Regions from separate parts of the Halobacteriovorax sp. DPLXC-1 genome, predicted to be linked through region 2. Evidence: riboswitches for the same ligand, from Rfam matches in the RefSeq annotation. Region 2 holds a riboswitch; the other holds the start of a gene.
The links. A riboswitch is a leader RNA that binds a small molecule or an ion and turns the genes downstream of it on or off. The one in region 2 is predicted to bind cobalamin.

Region 1: another riboswitch for cobalamin. It lies ahead of VCM44_RS05525 (acyl-CoA thioesterase); the one in region 2 lies ahead of VCM44_RS04290 (TonB-dependent receptor plug domain-containing protein).

Annotation. Positions count from the first base shown of each region.
Region 1 is NZ_JAYMCO010000001.1:1,126,760-1,135,775, reverse strand. It holds gene VCM44_RS05550 (hypothetical protein) at 1-501, shown strand, start outside; gene VCM44_RS05545 (Bax inhibitor-1/YccA family protein) at 503-1,249, opposite strand; gene VCM44_RS05540 (sensor histidine kinase) at 1,319-2,632, opposite strand; gene VCM44_RS05535 (hypothetical protein) at 2,793-4,283, opposite strand; gene VCM44_RS05530 (pentapeptide repeat-containing protein) at 4,309-4,875, opposite strand; gene VCM44_RS05525 (acyl-CoA thioesterase) at 4,920-5,315, opposite strand; adenosylcobalamin-variant (AdoCbl-variant) riboswitch at 5,341-5,418, opposite strand; gene VCM44_RS05520 (hypothetical protein) at 5,534-6,163, shown strand; gene VCM44_RS05515 (hypothetical protein) at 6,221-6,613, opposite strand; gene VCM44_RS05510 (hypothetical protein) at 6,711-8,219, opposite strand; gene VCM44_RS05505 (hypothetical protein) at 8,306-8,647, opposite strand; gene VCM44_RS05500 (MerR family transcriptional regulator) at 8,719-9,016, opposite strand, start outside.
Region 2 is NZ_JAYMCO010000001.1:884,415-893,430, forward strand. It holds gene VCM44_RS04285 (MFS transporter) at 1-521, shown strand, start outside; gene VCM44_RS04290 (TonB-dependent receptor plug domain-containing protein) at 503-2,290, opposite strand; adenosylcobalamin-variant (AdoCbl-variant) riboswitch at 2,298-2,374, opposite strand; gene VCM44_RS04295 (hypothetical protein) at 2,446-2,961, opposite strand; gene VCM44_RS04300 (hypothetical protein) at 3,065-3,655, opposite strand; gene VCM44_RS15130 (winged helix-turn-helix domain-containing protein) at 3,778-4,095, shown strand; gene VCM44_RS04305 (winged helix-turn-helix domain-containing protein) at 4,242-4,553, shown strand; gene VCM44_RS04310 (putative zinc-binding metallopeptidase) at 4,629-5,636, shown strand; gene VCM44_RS04315 (D-alanine--D-alanine ligase family protein) at 5,633-6,634, shown strand; gene rlmN (23S rRNA (adenine(2503)-C(2))-methyltransferase RlmN) at 6,631-7,677, opposite strand; gene VCM44_RS04325 (dienelactone hydrolase family protein) at 7,729-8,502, shown strand; gene VCM44_RS04330 (hypothetical protein) at 8,537-9,016, opposite strand, start outside.

The DNA.
Region 1 (9,016 bases), 240 kb from region 2:
GATTTAGAAGGCTATGAGAGTGAGGAGATTTTAGGAACATCAACGATCACTGTTAATAGTTTAAGTGATGATGCCTTAAAAGTCGTTTGCCAAGGTGTGATCGTAAAGAAATCAAAATGGGGATACGAGTATAGCCGAACTGATTCATTCTACGCTCATTTTACTGAGATAAGCGAAATTAAGGATTGGGCATATAAGAATATTCCTCTTGATAATTCAATTAGTAAAAAGCTCTTACTAGATTTTAAAAAGACGATTACTTCTGTTTATCAAAGTTATGAAATAGCGGGACGCTCTAATACTCCCGTTGCAAAAGAGTTCTCAAAAGCAGCACAAGTTTTAAAAGAAATGGCCAATCAACTGCCAGAAGATCAGAGTCTATTTAATTTATATCGTAAGAAGATTGAAGATTTAGATGGGAAAACTGGAAAAGATTTTAATTCAGAAAAGCTAATAATGGACCAGATACTCTTTGGAGCACGCTGGTCCATAAATATTTAAATTAGTCGCGACTATTTAACTTTGATAATAATCTTAATACTTCCATATAAAGCCAAATTAAAGTAACCATAAGTGAAAAGCTAGCATACCACTCTAAGTACTTAGGAGCACCTTGATTAACACTTCTTTCAATGAAGTCAAAATCAAGAATTAAACTAAAAGCTGCAATACAAACCACCACAAGACTAAAGCCAATACCTACTGGACCATTTCCATGAATTAATGGAATTGATGCTCCAAAGAAGCTCATTACAAAGCCAACCATATACACTAAGAAAATAGCTCCCATTGCTGTCATTATAATCTTCTTAAAAGTACCAGTTGCTCTAACTAGGCCCCAACGATAAAGAAAGAAAAGTGTGATAAAAGCACCAAATGTAATCGTTACGGCATTAAAGACTAATCCCTGGAATTGAAATTCATACATTGCTGAAACAGAGCCAAGTAATAGGCCCTCAAAGAGTGCATAGATTGGAGCTGTGAACATGGCCCAAGTTGGTTTAAAAATTGTAACCATTGCTGCAATAAGTCCACCAATAAGACCTATCATGACAAATGGTGAAAGTTGGCCACCCATACCATTTTCAAGAGCACCAAGTGTCTGATTCCAAGTATAAATAAAAGTCATCATCATAAGAGCAAAGAGAATCATCCCCTTATTGAAAACCCCAGAAAAACTCATTGTTTCACCTGTTGTTGCTCTTGTATTAAAAACATCATTTGATAGTGTCGGATTTGTCGACCTCATCATTCTCATAGATTCCTCTTTTGTTATAAATTTAATACATTATAACAAATCCCAGCAGAAAAAGAAAAATTAAGAGAATAGCGTCTTTTTAAAGCTTAATTGAAAATGTGTTCCATGATTGTCCGGTGAGTCATTCTTAGTTCGGGACTTCACAGCAATAGTTCCATGACTGAGTTCAACAAATGTCTTCACAATGGACATCCCAAAACCTGTTCCTTTTTCTCCACCGGTTCCCTGTCTTGATGTGATGGCATTACTTTCAAAAAGAATATCTAAGAGTGTTTCATCAATTCCAACACCTTCATCAACCAAATTAATATGAACACCATCAATTGTTTCTTCTAAGGTTATTTTTATCTCCTTACCTCTTTCCGAAAATTTGATTGCATTAGAGAGGAGATTGCCTAGGATTTGATATTTTAATGCTGTAGCATTTCCCATGACATAGACATTTCGATACTTTTTAAAGTCATAATTTAGAATAATCTCCTTTTCTTGAAGCTTAGATTCAAATACTTTTAAAAGATAGTCCACAACATCATTAATATAGACCTTTTCAAATTTTAACTCGACTTTACCTTGTTTGATTGATTGTAGATCCCGTATTTGAGCAAGTATATTTCCAATCCCAGTCGTGCAAGAATTAATACGGGCCAAGCACTTCTTAATCTCTTCATCAGAATTATCTTCTAATAATTTAAATAACTTCTTCTGTGATAAATTAATAACAGTTAAAGGGTTACTTATGTCGTGTCCAACGAGTGTTAAAAGAGTATTAATTTGTTCACTCTTTTCAAAAATGGCCTTATTAAAGCGGTCCCTTTCAGTTAAGAAAACAAACATATAAACAGTATTTAAAAAGATAAGTCCCATCATTATAAAAACACGGGCAGCAATATCACCAGTTTGAGATAAGTGATTTGTAAATACAAAACCATTTAAGTTAAGCACGAAATAATATAAAGTCGCAACGACAGGAATCACACACCAGACGATAAAGTCTCTACGTGTTCCTACAACTCCAGCGATAAGAGGAAGAACGGTAAACCAAATAGGCTGAACACTGTAAATCCCACCGGTATAATGTGTCCAAAGAACAATATGAGAGAATCCTGCAAACATGATTGCGTGAAAGATTAATGAAAAAGAGCGGAATACTTTATACAGAAGTGGACTCAATAGATGAATCGTTGCACAGACAATTCCCAGTTGATAGAAGGCAGGAATATCTGTAAATAAATATGCGGCCAATACGTGAGTCCACAATAGAGGTGCAGTAAGAAGCACCGTCAATAGATAGAGACGAAAATGTGAAACTTCTTGATCTGAAAAGTTTTTCAAGTCCCCAAATAGAAGCGCAATTAATTTATCACGTAACATCATAATGGCCAATTATCCCATAATATTTATTGCCACTTTCATCATGAGGTGAAATTAGCGATGTAACTACATGAAATAAAAGAGCTTTTTCTCAAAACATAAAAATACAATTATGATTTACGTCATGTGAACAAGCTCCAATTACTGCCAATAATTTAAGCCTTTAGAACTGAATACTTGCCGAAATTTTATTAAGTGGCATATATTCTATCCCCTCTTTTTTTAACTTTCTATCAAGGTCGATAAGATCTTTTTTAAAGGTTATAACTGCCTTTCTTCGTCGAGGACATTTGAACTTATAATTAGCATCAATGAGTTTTGTCACCGTAGTTGGTGAAAAGAAGAGATTATCGGCCATAGAGTATTTCATTTGATCCCAGGCCTTAACAAGCTTTGATCTTTTCATCATCTTATCTCCCTTTTTAGGAGGCGCTTGTCTAAGTCGTAATGGAACCTGTCTCTTATCTAAGATTCCATAATTGTAATGATCAGTAGCGTGAGCAACAGTTACTGTAAAAAGATAGGTCGTCACTGCTCTCACTAATGTATCACCTTTGAAAATATCACTACCTTTTGGAAAATCATTAACGTGCTGATGACAATAATCAGACCATTTAGTAATCCAAAAATCACCATCTTCTACATCTGATAAAATTTCTGATACAAATTTATAGAAAACTTCATAGTAGCTTTTTAAATAGATGCCGTACTTTCCTTCAACACCTGGAGAATTAAGAGAGTATGAAAATGGAGGGTAAGATAAATTTCCTTTAATTCCCTTATATCCTTCCACTAGTAAATCTCTTAAACCAGCTGGTCCTCCAGGGTAAGGCGCATACACCATCCACCACTTCTCTTGAAGAAGAGAGCTCTTATAATTTAATACAGCATTCTCTAGTGGCAGAGTAAAACGAAAATGTGGAGATAGTAATTTAAATAAAACATGCTCTTTAGGTAATGATGTCTTAGAGATGGCATTTATTGAGTCGAATGGAAAGTGCAATAAAGGATGAACAACTAAAGTTGCACATAGAGCTCCTCCTTGAAGGACGAAGTACTTTGCTAGCTCCCATGCATCAGAATCCTCACTTATATCAAATACAGTCTCAGTGTCTTTGATGTAGATCGCCTGAACGATGAAGCGCTCTCCTTCTTTATAGAGGAGTGTTTTAGAAGCGCTGGCATAAATACCAGGAAAAGTTTTTACAACTCTTACAGCATCGAGATCGACAATAAACCATTCTCTCTCGTCTTTATTATAATCACTAAAAACTCTCCAATCTTCCTCATCTAATTGATCACTTAAAAATTTACTCATCATCGAATAATTTAATAAGTCCTCAAATTCCTTATTCGTGACTTCTTTTAGTCCAGGAATGATCTTGGCCTTAAGATAATAAAAAGGAGCAAGAGGTAGAGTCGCCATATAACGAAGGCCAATCCAAAGCCACCAGTCAGCGACTTCTCTAAATGGAACATGAATAACAGCAGGAGATTCTCCCCAAGGATGAACAGGAGAAGGCTGTGGCCAAGGCCCCTTTCTTTCATAGAGGAAATCTTTTTGTGAATATAGATGTTTGTTTGAAGTGGCACTATTAATTTGTGCACGGATTTTGTCTTTAACCTTTAAAGCAAATTTCTCTGGTGTTTTCATTGGCGCCTTCCTAGCTTAGTTTTGATTATTCGATTTCTATCCCAAAAGGTCCCAATAAGTTCAGGGCCTCAGGCATAGTGAATTTACATTTTTTTAAATTTGTATTTGTAATATCAATATAGAAATTAATTGCATGGCTAAAATTAGAGCCTTTCATATTGGCCTTTGAAAAATTCGCACCTAAGAGATTGCTATTTGAAAAGTCACAATTTTCAAAAGTTCCCTGAGAAAAGTCCGCCTCTTTAAAAGAGCTTTCAATAAAGCTTGAACTATTTAACGAGCAGTCCACAAAGCTTGTATAATCAAGAGAAGCTCTCTTAAACCTTAAATCAAATAAATTATTGCACTCAGAAAAGTTAATACCGACACACTTACAATCGCCAAATGAAACATCTCGTAGCGTAGCACCTAATAGATTTAAATTACTCAAATTTGAGTTATTGAACTTACATTCAATAAACTTTGCACCAGATGCATCTAATCCACTTAAGTCTAAATCATTAAACTCACAACAAATGAACTCGCCCCCTTTTAGAGAGCTGAGTTCACTAATATTTTCGCTATTAAATACTTCTTCTTCAAAATATGACATAGTCATATTTTAAATGAAAAAAGTTTATCCATCCATCTCTATTTTTATGAGAAAATAGGTACAGCCTTTCGTTCATCATTGATTGCAACTAGAGTGAAACTCCCCTTTACTGCTTCAATCTGTCCTTCTTCATACATTGCCTCAAGCATTAAAGTAACATCCACAATTAGACTACTTTTTCCAACTTTAACAACTTCTCCAATAAGTTCAGCAAAGTGGCCTCCTGGGATCGGCATATTGAAGTCCACACGATCACTTGAAACAGTGACAAATTTCTTTCTTCCAAATCTTGTTGCGGTAATGAAGGCAACTTCATCCATCCACTTCAACGTGATACCACCAAATAATGTGTCATAATGATTTGTACTATTTGGGAAAACGGCCCTAACAATACGTGTTTTTGAGCGCGCGATTGCGTCTTTTAACTGATCTTCAGTCATAATTCCTCCTCGGGATAAATGTTATTTGCTAATTAGGATCGGACTATAACCGTTGCGGGACAGTAATGGATTTTCACCATATTCACTAATTAACTATTGGATATTAGATAGAAACGAGCATCAAGGCAATGAATAAAATACATTTTAACTGGCATAAATGAACAAAAGTGATATTTCATTTAAAACTTAAATAAAAACCGCATATAAAGGAATAAATAATGAAATACTTAATTCCCCTAAGTACTCTTTTTATAGGTCTAAGCGCTCAAGCAGTTCAAACAACAGCAAGACCTTTTAGCTTTGAATTTTATGCTCCAACAAATGAGCTCAATTTTGATGTAACTTTAGAGCAATGGTGTCGTTATGAGATCCCAGTGTGGTCTGACTCTGCTGAATATAAAACAAAACATCAATCAACTCCACTAAGAGAGAAGAGAACAAAATTAGGAAATGGCCTTACTCGTTTTACTTATTCTTTAAATAGTACAAAGTCTTTAGAACAAACTGGTTTCTTTAAATCAGGGAAAGAATGTACAAGTGGAGTCAGAATTATAGTGGAAAGCGCTAAATATGCACTTGGCTGGGCAGGACAATATAGTCGCCCTATTGAATTTAAATTTCTCGATGAAATGTATGCATTTAAAGAGTACGACACAACATTTGATGCACAATCAGATAAGAATATTAGACTATTCTCAGATAATGAAATCTCATTTGAATACAAGACATTCTCTGGTGGGAACCAAGTAAATGTAACAATTCTCTCAAATGGAAAGAGAATGAGAAGCTCATTTCCACAAGGTGTTTTAAAGAATCCAAAAACAAATATGCCTTACAAATTAAAATAGAAATAAAAAAGGCCTCTTTGAAAGAGGCCTATATTTTAAATATTTTAAATTCAACCGTTATTCCCAAACCTGATAAACAGCTTCTTCCATCTCAGTTACACAATCTGTAACAGCTTCATAGAATGGCCATTGTAGATCATATCCCCAACGACTTTCTTCAACCATTTGATTGAAGTTTGTATAACCTTTAACAATACAAGATTGTGGGAAGCGCTTTTCAGTTTCAACTTCACCATTATAGTCATAAACGATTAAATCTGCTTGAAGAACACATGAATTTGTATTCTCATCACAAACAAATAGGTTGAAGCTAAAGTTAAAATCACCTTCACACCATGTATCACCACAAATATTATCAATTGCTGTTAAAACCTCTGATTCTTGCTTTTGACTTAGTGTATTAGCAAAAATTGATGACGTAACTAGCATTAATAGAATTAGCTTTTTCATTGGAATCCCCTTTAAATAATTTAGGGGAATATAGATTACGATTTACATGATGTATATTCGATTGATAATATTTACATCATACAATTATTAGATAAGACTATAGCAGTTCTTCTAACATACTGACCCCACGACCAAGCTTTGCCGCAAATTGAGAATCTCTTGCATTTTCATCTGCTATTTCAAAAAGTGACTTTGAAGTTATTTGCATTCTAAGGGCCGTTTTAGCTCTTGAGGGTTCTTTATCCACAAATGATGTTACTAGCGCCCTTGCGTAGGCTTCACTTACTTTTGCAATAAAACTATTTATTGGGCGATAGTTTTTTGCATCTCTTATCAGCTCTTTCGTTTCACTTGTTTCTCGTATTTTATAACCTTTCTGTTCCATTTGCTTTTTGAACTCTTGTAAAACTCCTGGACCTCTTGTTGCCAGTCCAATAAAGAAAGATTCGATATTTTCTTGATTAACAGGGATTCTCTCAATGTTATTGTAGAGAAATAACTCTGCTGAAACGAGACCTGACTCCTTAGACATCAATGCCATATCTCTTATATATGCTGAATCCATTTCGTCTTTATACTTTCCAACACAGATATTACATGCATATTTCTTTGCCTTATCATTACCAAAGCAACATGCTTCACATCCATAAGATGTATCGACACCTGTTCCATGTCGATAGCCAAAATTATGAATCATCTCATGAAACATAACACCTTCTAACTCATCTGTGCTCGGGCCGTTCTTTATTCCACCAAAGAAGCTTTTTTCCATCTTTGGATTTAATGAAACAAATGGATGCTTAATACCTAGACTCTTAATCTCAGCTTCACTGGTCGATGCATAACCGACGACACCATTACTCCAATTATAATTTTTATTATGACAGATGAATTTTGTAGGATTCACTTTTCCACTTAACTGTATGTTAAAAAAGTTTAACAAGTTTGAAATCTCACCTTTCATTGACTTATCTTTATCCTGACTGGCCAGATCAGAGAGACAACTTAGACCTTTATCCAATGCATTTCGAAGCATCCTTGGAAACTTCTCATCTCCTAGATTATCTAAGCAGCTCTTGTGTATTTGAACTCCTGGTGTAAATTCAAAAACACCTCCTCCAATTCTTGAGATGATTGGATCGAAGTTATCAATAAAATCATCAACCCCCTCTAGACCTCTGAGGAAGTTTTCATAACTACATTTAATATTGGATTCATTACTTAATGTTTCTCTATGATCAAGATTTGAAATTTCTCTATCAACTATTAGCTTCTTTTTTCCATCATTTATGTCATAGAGTTGATATTGTGAGCTTGCGCCTTTATTTGATATGATTTCAAGCCGATCAAATTTACCATCAAAGTCATTATCTGCTTCTATACGAGTAATATTACCTTTTACCTGCATTTTATAATCATATTTCTGATCATAATTACGATCATTGAGGTGCTCTACGAGAGCTCCGTCTACATAGCGAAAGATATTATCAATTACTTTGTCTTTATTATCATCGAACTCAAACGTCTGACTCTTTTGAGCAAAGAGCTCAGCTGTAGCTAATAGGCAAATAAGAATAAGTGAATAGTATTTTAATTTAGCTCTCATCTTATTTAAGTATCGGTATTTCTTAAGAAAAGATAAGAAAAAAGGCCCAACGAAGTGGGCCTTAAGTATTTGAAATATTATTTAGATCACCAAGTATTATAACAACGCTGACGACTAAGCTTCTTAAGTGTCTGGTTGTAATAAATTGTACAGCTATGATACTCATAATGAAGCTGAAGCTTAATATGATGATCATCTTCTTCACCTACTGGCCAAAAATTTGGAGCATGTGTTACTTGAAGATCCCAAAGGCGATCTGCTGTACAGAAATCAAGAGTTGATTCGTAATTTAATAAATTTGCGCTAAATTCAATTGCTTCAACCTTAGCTGCGTCATTTTCAAATCTTAGGCATTCATTATTACCATTAAGTGCAAATACTTGAGCACTAAAGAATAATGCAATAAACATTAGGAATGTGTTTCTCATTGTTGTCTCCTCTATAAAGTCGAGGAAGTTTTACTAATCAAACAATGGTATGACAAAGCCTAACGCGTTAATTATGACAGCCCAGATAACCTCTTATCAAATAGTTGGAAGTCAGCAATAATCTCAACAGACTTAATATTTTTAAATTCAGGAAAGTCCAAAGGCTTCGCCCCACCTAATATGATCCTAACTGGTCTATTAAGGACTTTATCTACTCGGTTCAAATATGGAATGATATGAGTTTCATAATTCCAATGATCAGAGCTTACAACACCAAGGATGATATTATCGCATGATAGCGCGTTAACGGCCTCCGCTAAGCAATGTGCAGGATTTGCGGCACCAAGATAATAAGTACTATTTCTATTG
Region 2 (9,016 bases):
CTGGTTGTTACGTAGCCTCGGAGATTATGGTTTCTTCTAGAATAAAGTATTATCTTGTTGAAGCCCATGGATTTAGTGAATACGTAGCAAATAATTATCTTTCTTATTTCTTTCTCTTTCTTATGATTGGGCGACTAGGATTCGCATTTTTTAGGATTGAATTAGAATCAAAAAAGTTAATTATTATCTCTTTAGTTTCGACATTAATTTGTTTTAGCTTAGGTGAGATACATCAAATATTTTATGCAATGACAGGGCTGTTTATGTCGTTTTGTTTCCCTGTCATTGTCGATTGGATTTCAAATTCATTTCCAAAAAAGAATCATGTCGTTCTTGGTAGTACCATGAGTTATATTGGAGTAGGTATTGCAATTATGCACTTTATCTTTGGTGCAATCGCCGAGCGCTTTGGTGCTGGCAACGCTTTCTACCTCTTTTATCTCTTAAATATTGGCTCTATGGTTTCATTTTTCATAGCGATGAGTCTTGTTAAAAGATATCATCAAAATGAGAGTTTATAAGAGAGATAATAGCTTCTAGGCATCGTTCCATAGTACTCGACGTTTTCGTAATCCTTATCAAGAATATTTAAAACTTTAAAAGAAAAGTTTTTATAATGATAAGTGAAATTACCTACAACATAGGACGGTAGCTCTCCACCAACATCTTTTCTCTTTCCAACGTATTGCCAATTATTAATCAGTCTTTGATTTTTACTTATTTGATAACCAAGAATTAAGCTTCCTAATTGTTTTGGTGTTCTTAATAAATCAGAATCATCTGTTTCATTCTTTGCACTTTGAAAAGTTAGAGATGTCTTTATATTGAAACTATTTTTAAATTCTATTGAATGATTTAATTCAATCCCTTGAATTTGAGATTTTGCTATATTGTCATAACCAAAAGCAGTAGTATCGTAATCAATTTGATTTTTAAGATCATAGTTAAATATAGCGGCCTCAAATTGAGACATTATCGTATTGTAGCTAAAGATAAACTCTGTATTTATACTATCTGTTGGTTTTAAATCATCAACTTGGTTGGCCAGTTGATAAAGTGTAGGAAGTTTAAATCCTTGTGAAATATGTGCCTTTAAAGAGATCTCATTATTTATTCGATAACCTGCACCTGCGCTACCTATTACGTTTGAGTTATTAGACTGTATTGATGAGAAGTCATCAAATCGCAGTCCAAGATCGTAGAACCATTTCTCAAGACTTAAGTTTGCTGCAGTGTAAACTGAGTATAATTCACTTTGAGAATTCTCAACTTCGTCTTCTTGCTTTGTGTACTCAACTCCAGAAAGTAGGCTTAGGTTTTGAGTGTGCTTATACTTAATATCAAGTTTAGCTTGTGTCTCATTACCTTTATATAATGGCGTAAAGCTATTCGTAGGGTCTTCTCTCTTAATATGTGAATAACGAATACTTGGAGTTATCGTTAATTTTTCATCTTCAGAAAAATAATTAAACCCTAGGTAATGATTTGATTGAAGGTATTCATTAAGATCGTTTTCAACGACATCGATTGGACCATACGGTGGAGAGGATTCAAAACCATCAATTTCTACTTCTGAGTCAAGAAGTTGACCTTGATAATTAAACTCTAATTGCTCGTTTAAAAGATAGCTTAAATTAAGATTGAGGTTTAAGTTTTTAAAAGAATCATCTTCTGCATTTTCGATTCTATCTTCATTGACAGCAGAGTAGCCATCACTTGAGAGGTAACTCGCACTTAATCCATAATTGAGCTTATCAGAGTTGCCGCTGCTCTGAAGGCCAGCTTTAACTGTATTTAAACTTCCGTATTCAAGATTTAATGAATTGTTCTTATGTCCTTTCTTTGTATTAATCTTTAGAACACCACCAACAGCGTTTGATCCATAGAGTATCGACTGACTTCCTTTTAAGATCTCAATGCTTTCGATATTTTCGAGTAAAAGATTATTCACTTGAAAAGAGTTATTTATATCAGTTGGATCAACAAGCTCGATATTATCGATAATAACTTTAGAAAAACCTGTTGGTAGTCCTCTTAAGTTAAAACTTGCGATTGATCCAAGTCCTCCTGTTTGGGGTATGAATACCGATGACCTACCTTGTAAAAGCTCTTGCAAGGTCGTTGCTCCAGAGTCTTCAATTTCTTGGGCGGTAATGACAGTCACATCGCTAGTTATTTTTTCTTTTAATGTTTCAAGCTTTGAGGCCTTGATAAAAATGTCAGCATGAATTGGTAATGAAACTATAGATAATAGAATAAGTGGCGTTTTTATGATCTTCCTCCGAGATATAAAGTTAAAAAAACAGGGATCGGACTTTAACCGTTGCGGGACAGTCTCTGAATTTCACAGAGTTCACCTTGTTGAATTTTTCAATTCATGAATTTTCACAGGAGGCTCATTGTCTGTCAAGAAGAGCTTGAAGACAATGGGCCGTAAGATAGAAATTATATATTGTGATAGTACTGAGAATTGACGACATTTTTATAAGTTTTAGGATCTTTCTCTTTTAAGTCTGAGAGAATAATCATATCTGGTGCATCTAAATCATTTGTATGTGTATGAACTTGATACTTAAATAACCAATTAAATAATTTACGATGCTCTAGATACACGATTGTCTCACAGGCAATTAGTAATATCGGCGCTATTAAAAATGAGTTACATAAGAATAACTCAAAAAATAAGATATTAATTACAAGTGGTGCTGCAATTACGGCCGATAATGGAATGAACAAATTTAATAGGAACATTGTCCCAAGTACAATTTCGAGTGATTTAATCATGTAGTAAAGATAACCAGTTTCTTGCAGAGAATTAATAAAGGAAAGGGCCTCAGGTGTAAATTGTGACTCTGTTAATAGTCCTAGACCTGGAGTAACTCCTCCTAGAAGTAGAACCGTTCCCATAACAATTCGAGCACCAACAAAGAGAAACTTCCTTCTTTTACTTTCTGACTTCATAAAACCTCCAAAAGTGATCACCATTGATTATATGACCCAAGAGGCAAGCAAGTATGGAGGTAATGTTAAAATAAATTCAAGTTAAGAGAAAACTTCTTGAATACTAAACGCTTCTTATCTTACAGATAAAATAACCATCTTTTTCAACAACAATATTTTTTGAAAATGGAATGCGGATTCGAAAAAGTGGATCGTAAATCACAAAAGTATCTAGTCGCTGATTACTCTGTTGAAGATATTGTGAAATATCACTTATTTCTTTACCTAGTAATCTTTGATCCTCTTCGTTTTGTACCGAAGTTAGAATTGTTCTCGACTGGTCTTGTTCCATTAACTCAGTATATGCAATACCTTTAAGAGGAGTTTCAACTTTTAGGGAATTCAGTAGAGGGGTTGTTTCAATGAAGTGGCCATCTCGAGACCCACAATAGAATTCAAATCCCTGTTGGACAAATTTCTCTAAGACCTTTTTACTTAACTCATCTTGATAGAGTCGTACTAATTTTAAACCTAAGTATCGAGCTTGTAACTGGAGTACTTCTTCGGGGATTCCTGTATGACCTAATTCATTACCTTCTTTATTAAGAAGACAAAGAAGAATAATTTCATCCTTTTTATGTGATTCTAATAGTTTCTTTAATGTTGCAAGAGAGGTTAAACCACCGCTCCAAAATAGTACTTTCTTATTTTTCATCAATTACTCTTAAGTCCAATTAATATGTGAATAATCCCTATAGGTTTATTTTTACCTCACAAACATGGACATGTTCAATGGAATAAAATTTTCTCAATGATTCTTCTGGAGGAGAAATGAATATGGAACCACTTAATAATTCAAATAATCAGACCCTATCTTTTCGAAATCTGTCCTTGGACCCAAAAAATCGAGTGGCCTATGTTGATGAAAGGAAGGTAGAGCTGACAAAAACCGAGTGTAAGATCCTATTTTTTCTTCTCGATGGTGGCAAAAGAGTCTATCCGAGGGAGCAACTAGTTAAATTTATATGGGGAGATGTAGATGTGGCAAATAAAACGGTCAATACCCACCTCACGCACCTAAGACATAAAACAAAAGGTGTTGATTTCAGGATTCGTATAAATCGCAACAACCAAATTTGCTTACACGATCTGTAATGTATTGAATTTATAGCCATTTTTCATATCTGTAGGAAATAATATTTCTATGATTAGGATAATTGTTTAGACATTTCCTATCTATAAGTTGTTAATTTTTTCGCCTCCCATTAACCTAATTTATTGAAGGGGGAGGAGTTAAAAATATGACATTTATTATCCAGAATGATTGGGTAGGATTTAGAAACCTGAGGATTAACCACAAAGAGAAGAAGGTTTATGTTGGAGATAATGAGGTAGCTTTAACAAAAACAGAGTATAAGGTTCTCTACTTTTTAATCTCAGGGGGAAAGAGAATTTATAAATTAGAAGAATTAGTAATGGGAGCGTGGGGACCTGTCGTTGTGACGAATAAAACGATAAATACGCATCTCTCTCATATTCGAGCAAAGATCGAGGGAGTCGACTTTAAGCTCAAGATTAATCGTAACGGCCAAGTCTGTATTAATGACTTATAAATAATTCATGCCAAGGCCTTTCTTCTTTAATTTCTTCCAGTTACAGCTATAATTGGCCCTTAACTGGAAGAGCAAATGAAGAAACTAAACTTAGAAAATTCTAATCAAAGAGATATATTGGGGGCCCAATTATGGGAACTCGATATCTCATTTGATAAGAGTATTTTTTCAAATTGTTTAGATCAGCTAAATCAGGAATTAGAAAATAAGAATTTATTAGTTCGACCAAAGGTTTGGCTTAGTGATGATTGGTTTTGTCCTGATTCTATCTCTGGAATTGCGATACCATTTACTCTAATGCACCCACGTTTAATAGCATTAGAAAGACAGTACATCGGTCATGTCGAAGGTGAAACTCGTGACTGGTTTATGAAGCTTATGCGACACGAATGTGGGCATGTTATGGATAATGCCTACTTTTTAAAAGACGAGCAAAGAAGAAAGAGTATCTTTGGTGATCATGATAAACGTTATCCAAATTCATATACTCCTAAAGTTTTCTCTAAGAATTATGTATATCACTTAGAAGATCATTATGCTCAGGCCCATCCTGAGGAAGACTTTGCAGAAACATTTGCAACCTGGCTAACTCCAAGATCAAATTGGAGAAATATATATGAAAACTGGCCAGCTCTAACAAAGCTTAAATACGTTGATTCTCAAATGAAGAGTTTACGCGGTAAGAAGCCAAATGTCGTTTGTTATAAAGAAGTCGACTCGATAGAGGAGAGCACATTAACTGTTGCAGAGTATCTTCAGCTTAAGAAGAAGAGACTACGTAAGCAGTCTTTAACAAGACGAAGTCTTAAGCATATTGAGTCATACTTAAATGATAACTCAACAACTGGAACAGATTTAAGAGTTGTTCTAAAAAATAATCGTCAGAAGTTAATTAGAAACATCGCCTTGAAGACTAATACATATCAATATAAAATAGATTCTGTTGTTAAAGATTTGGAGAATATTACTTCAGTTAAGAAGCTATATATTCCAAATGAAAGAGGAACTCAAAACTTAGAGAAACTTTTGCTAAGTCATACTAAAAAGTTTTTCACTGAGGGCCGCGACAGGATTATCATGTGAGTAAAAAGAAAGTTCTCGTACTTGTCCATTCAGATCTAATTCCACCTCAAGATATTTCTAAGGAGGAGGAAGCACGGGAAGAGTTTGAATATAAGCCTTGGATTACTGAATACAATGTTATTAAGACATTAAAGAGTCTTGGTCATAACGTAAAAGTCGTAGGTCTTTATTCTGACTTAATGCCTCTTAGAGAGGCCATCGATGAATTCAAACCAAATATTGTTTTTAATCTACTTGAGGAATTCAATGGTAACGTTCTCTTTGATCAAAATGTGGTTTCCTACTTAGAGCTACTTAAGGTTAAGTATACAGGTAATAATCCAAGAGGATTAATGATTGCACGTGACAAGGCCATGGCCAAGAAGCTTCTTTCATATCACCGAATAAAAACACCACAATTTCAAGTCTTTAAAAATCGTAAAAAAACGAAGCTTTCTAAGAAGTTGAAGTTCCCACTAATCGTTAAGTGCTTATACCAAGATGCTTCATTAGGAATTAGTGGAGCTTCAATTGTAAAAAGTGAAGAGAAGGCACTTGAACGTATTAAGTATCTCATGGATAAATACGAAGAAGAGGTCATCGTTGAAGAATTTATCGAAGGTCGTGAATTCTTTGTGGGAGTTATCGGTAATAAACGATTAACGATTCTACCAATTCTTGAACTTCGTTTTAACAAAGTTGATAAGCCTGAACTTGAACTCTATTCAGAGAAGGCCAAATGGAATATGAAGTATCGCAAATCAAAAGGTATCGATATTGAGTTAGCAGATATTCCTAAAGAAGTTAAAGAGCGAATAATAAAAATCTGTAAGCGAACATATAAAGTCCTTGAGTTAAATGGCTATGCTAGGATTGATTTACGTGTTGATGAAAATGGAATCCCATATATTATTGAGGCCAATCCAAATCCAAATATCGCCATGAAAGATGAGTTTGCGATGGCTGCAGAGTCAGCTGGGATAAGCTATAAAAAGTTAATAACGAAACTAGTTAATTAGTTTGAGTTAGGAAGATTGAGCTTTTCGTATTGTGTCTTTAATTGTCCACAAGCTGCTAAAATATCATCGCCCTTTGTTTCTCGTACCGTACAAGTTAGTCCCGCTGCTTGTAGTGATCTTTGAAACCATTCAATGTGTTCATCACTTGGTCTCTTGAACTTACTTTCTGGGTACTCATTAAAAGGGATAATATTAATTTTTGATTCTTTTTTAGGTAGATTTTCAATGAGGCCATCAATATCTTCTTGGGTATCATTTAGATCTTTAATGAGTAAGTACTCGTACATGATACGTCGAGAGTTTTTAACAGGAATTGTTTTCAATGCCTCAAGCAGGCCATCAACTTGGTAGCGCTTATTAATTGGCATAAGCTCAGAGCGTAGGTTATTTCTAATTGCATGTAGTGAAATGGCAACATTCACATCCGGTAGCTCTTCCCATTGCTTAATCTTAGGTACTAATCCTGATGTTGAGATAGTTACCTTGTGCTTGCTAAGAGCAATTCCTAAAGGATCAGTTAAGAGGTAGCAGGCCTTTTTAACATTTTCAAAATTATGAAGAGGCTCACCTTGGCCCATAAAAACAATATTTGAGATTTGATAATCTTTATCTACATTCTCGCGCATCCAGCTTGATACCGTTAAGTATTGACCGACAATTTCAGCTGTCGTCAGATGTCTTGTAAGGCCCTGGGTGGCAGTATGACAAAAGGTGCAGCCAATTGCACAGCCAACTTGTGATGAGATACAAAGAGTTGATCGTAGTCGCTTGTCATTTTCACTTTCGATCAAAACAGCTTCAATCGAATTCTTATCTTTAAGACCTAGGAGAAACTTTCTCGTCCCATCTTTTGACAGTCCTTGCCATAATACTTTGAGTAAGGAAAGGTCATATTCCTTAGCTTTTTCACGTACCACTCTTGGCGCATGCTCCCATGTATCAGGGTTGAAATTTAACTTTTTATAGACCCACTTTCCCATGATTTTTGCTTCATCATATGGGAAACTTTCTAAAGTTAAATTATATAAGCTATCTTTTGTCATAATGCATAATTAACCAATTGCATTGGGCCAGTCAATCTTTAAGGAGGAATAATGCGAATTTTACTACCTATTTTGTTCTTATTCAGCTTTGTAAGCTGTTCATCAGTCACAACGAAAGATGTTGACTACCAAGTAGGAGAACAGAATTTCAAAGGTTATATGGCACTTAATGGAAGCGCTGATGATAAGCGCCCTGGTATTGTTGTTGTTCATGAATGGTGGGGACATAATGATTATGCCAGAAAGAGGGCCGATCAATTAGCTGATCTTGGCTATAATGCTATTGCTCTTGATATGTATGGTGATGGAAAAACTGCTGAGCATCCAAAAGATGCGATGAAATTTTCAAAGCAGGCTTTTAGCAACCCTAAATTGTTAAAGGCAAAGTTTAATGCTGCGGTAGAACTTTTAAAGAAGCAAGAAAGTGTCGACCCTGAAAGAATAGGTGCAATTGGATATTGCTTTGGTGGGGCAGTAGTTCTTTTTAATGCAACTCAAGGAGCAGATCTAAAAGCAGTGGTTTCATTTCATGGTTCTCTAGGTGGAATAAAGACAGTAAAAAAGGGATCAACAGCTAAATTACTTGTAATTAATGGTGCAGATGACCCACTTGTTTCAAAAGAAGATATAAAGAGCTTTAAGAATGTTATTAGAGATTCGAAACTTTCCATGAAGTTTGTGAACCTTCCAGGTGCCACTCATGCCTTTACTAATCCTGCTGCGACAGAAAAAGGAAAGAAGTTTAACTTACCGTTAGCTTACAATGAAAAAGCGGATAAAGAATCTTGGGAGATGATGAGAGAGTTTTTACAAAATACACTTTAAATAAAAAAGGCCGTCTTATTGACGGCCTTTTTACTTATAGACATGAATTTAATTTCTTAAAGTTTAAATCAGTGTGATAACCATTTAGACTTAAATCATCAAAGCTTAGTGCTCTTGTTAGTTCATCATTATAATTAACAGCTTTCCAACTTATTGCTACAGGACTTTCACAATCAAGAGCAACATTTTCAATATCAATGATCGATAAGAATTTATTCTTCATTGGAAGTTTAACCTTACATGCTTGGAAGCTACCTGTGTCTCCAACTGAAGAACATAGAGCTGGCTTTTGAGTTTCAAGAACTAATAGATCTCCATCTTTTCTAAAAATTGTAATATCTTTTGATGAAGATTCAAAAGTTGAACCATTATTTACAAGCGCTTCTTGAATTAAGTTAGTTAGAGCATTTCGCTTGTGAGTATCATGGTGTAGGTTACAGTCAGCTGGAGTTGAAGGGTTGAACTTTGTTTGACATGCAAAGTTTTCAGCAAGAGCAACACCGTCTCTTTCACT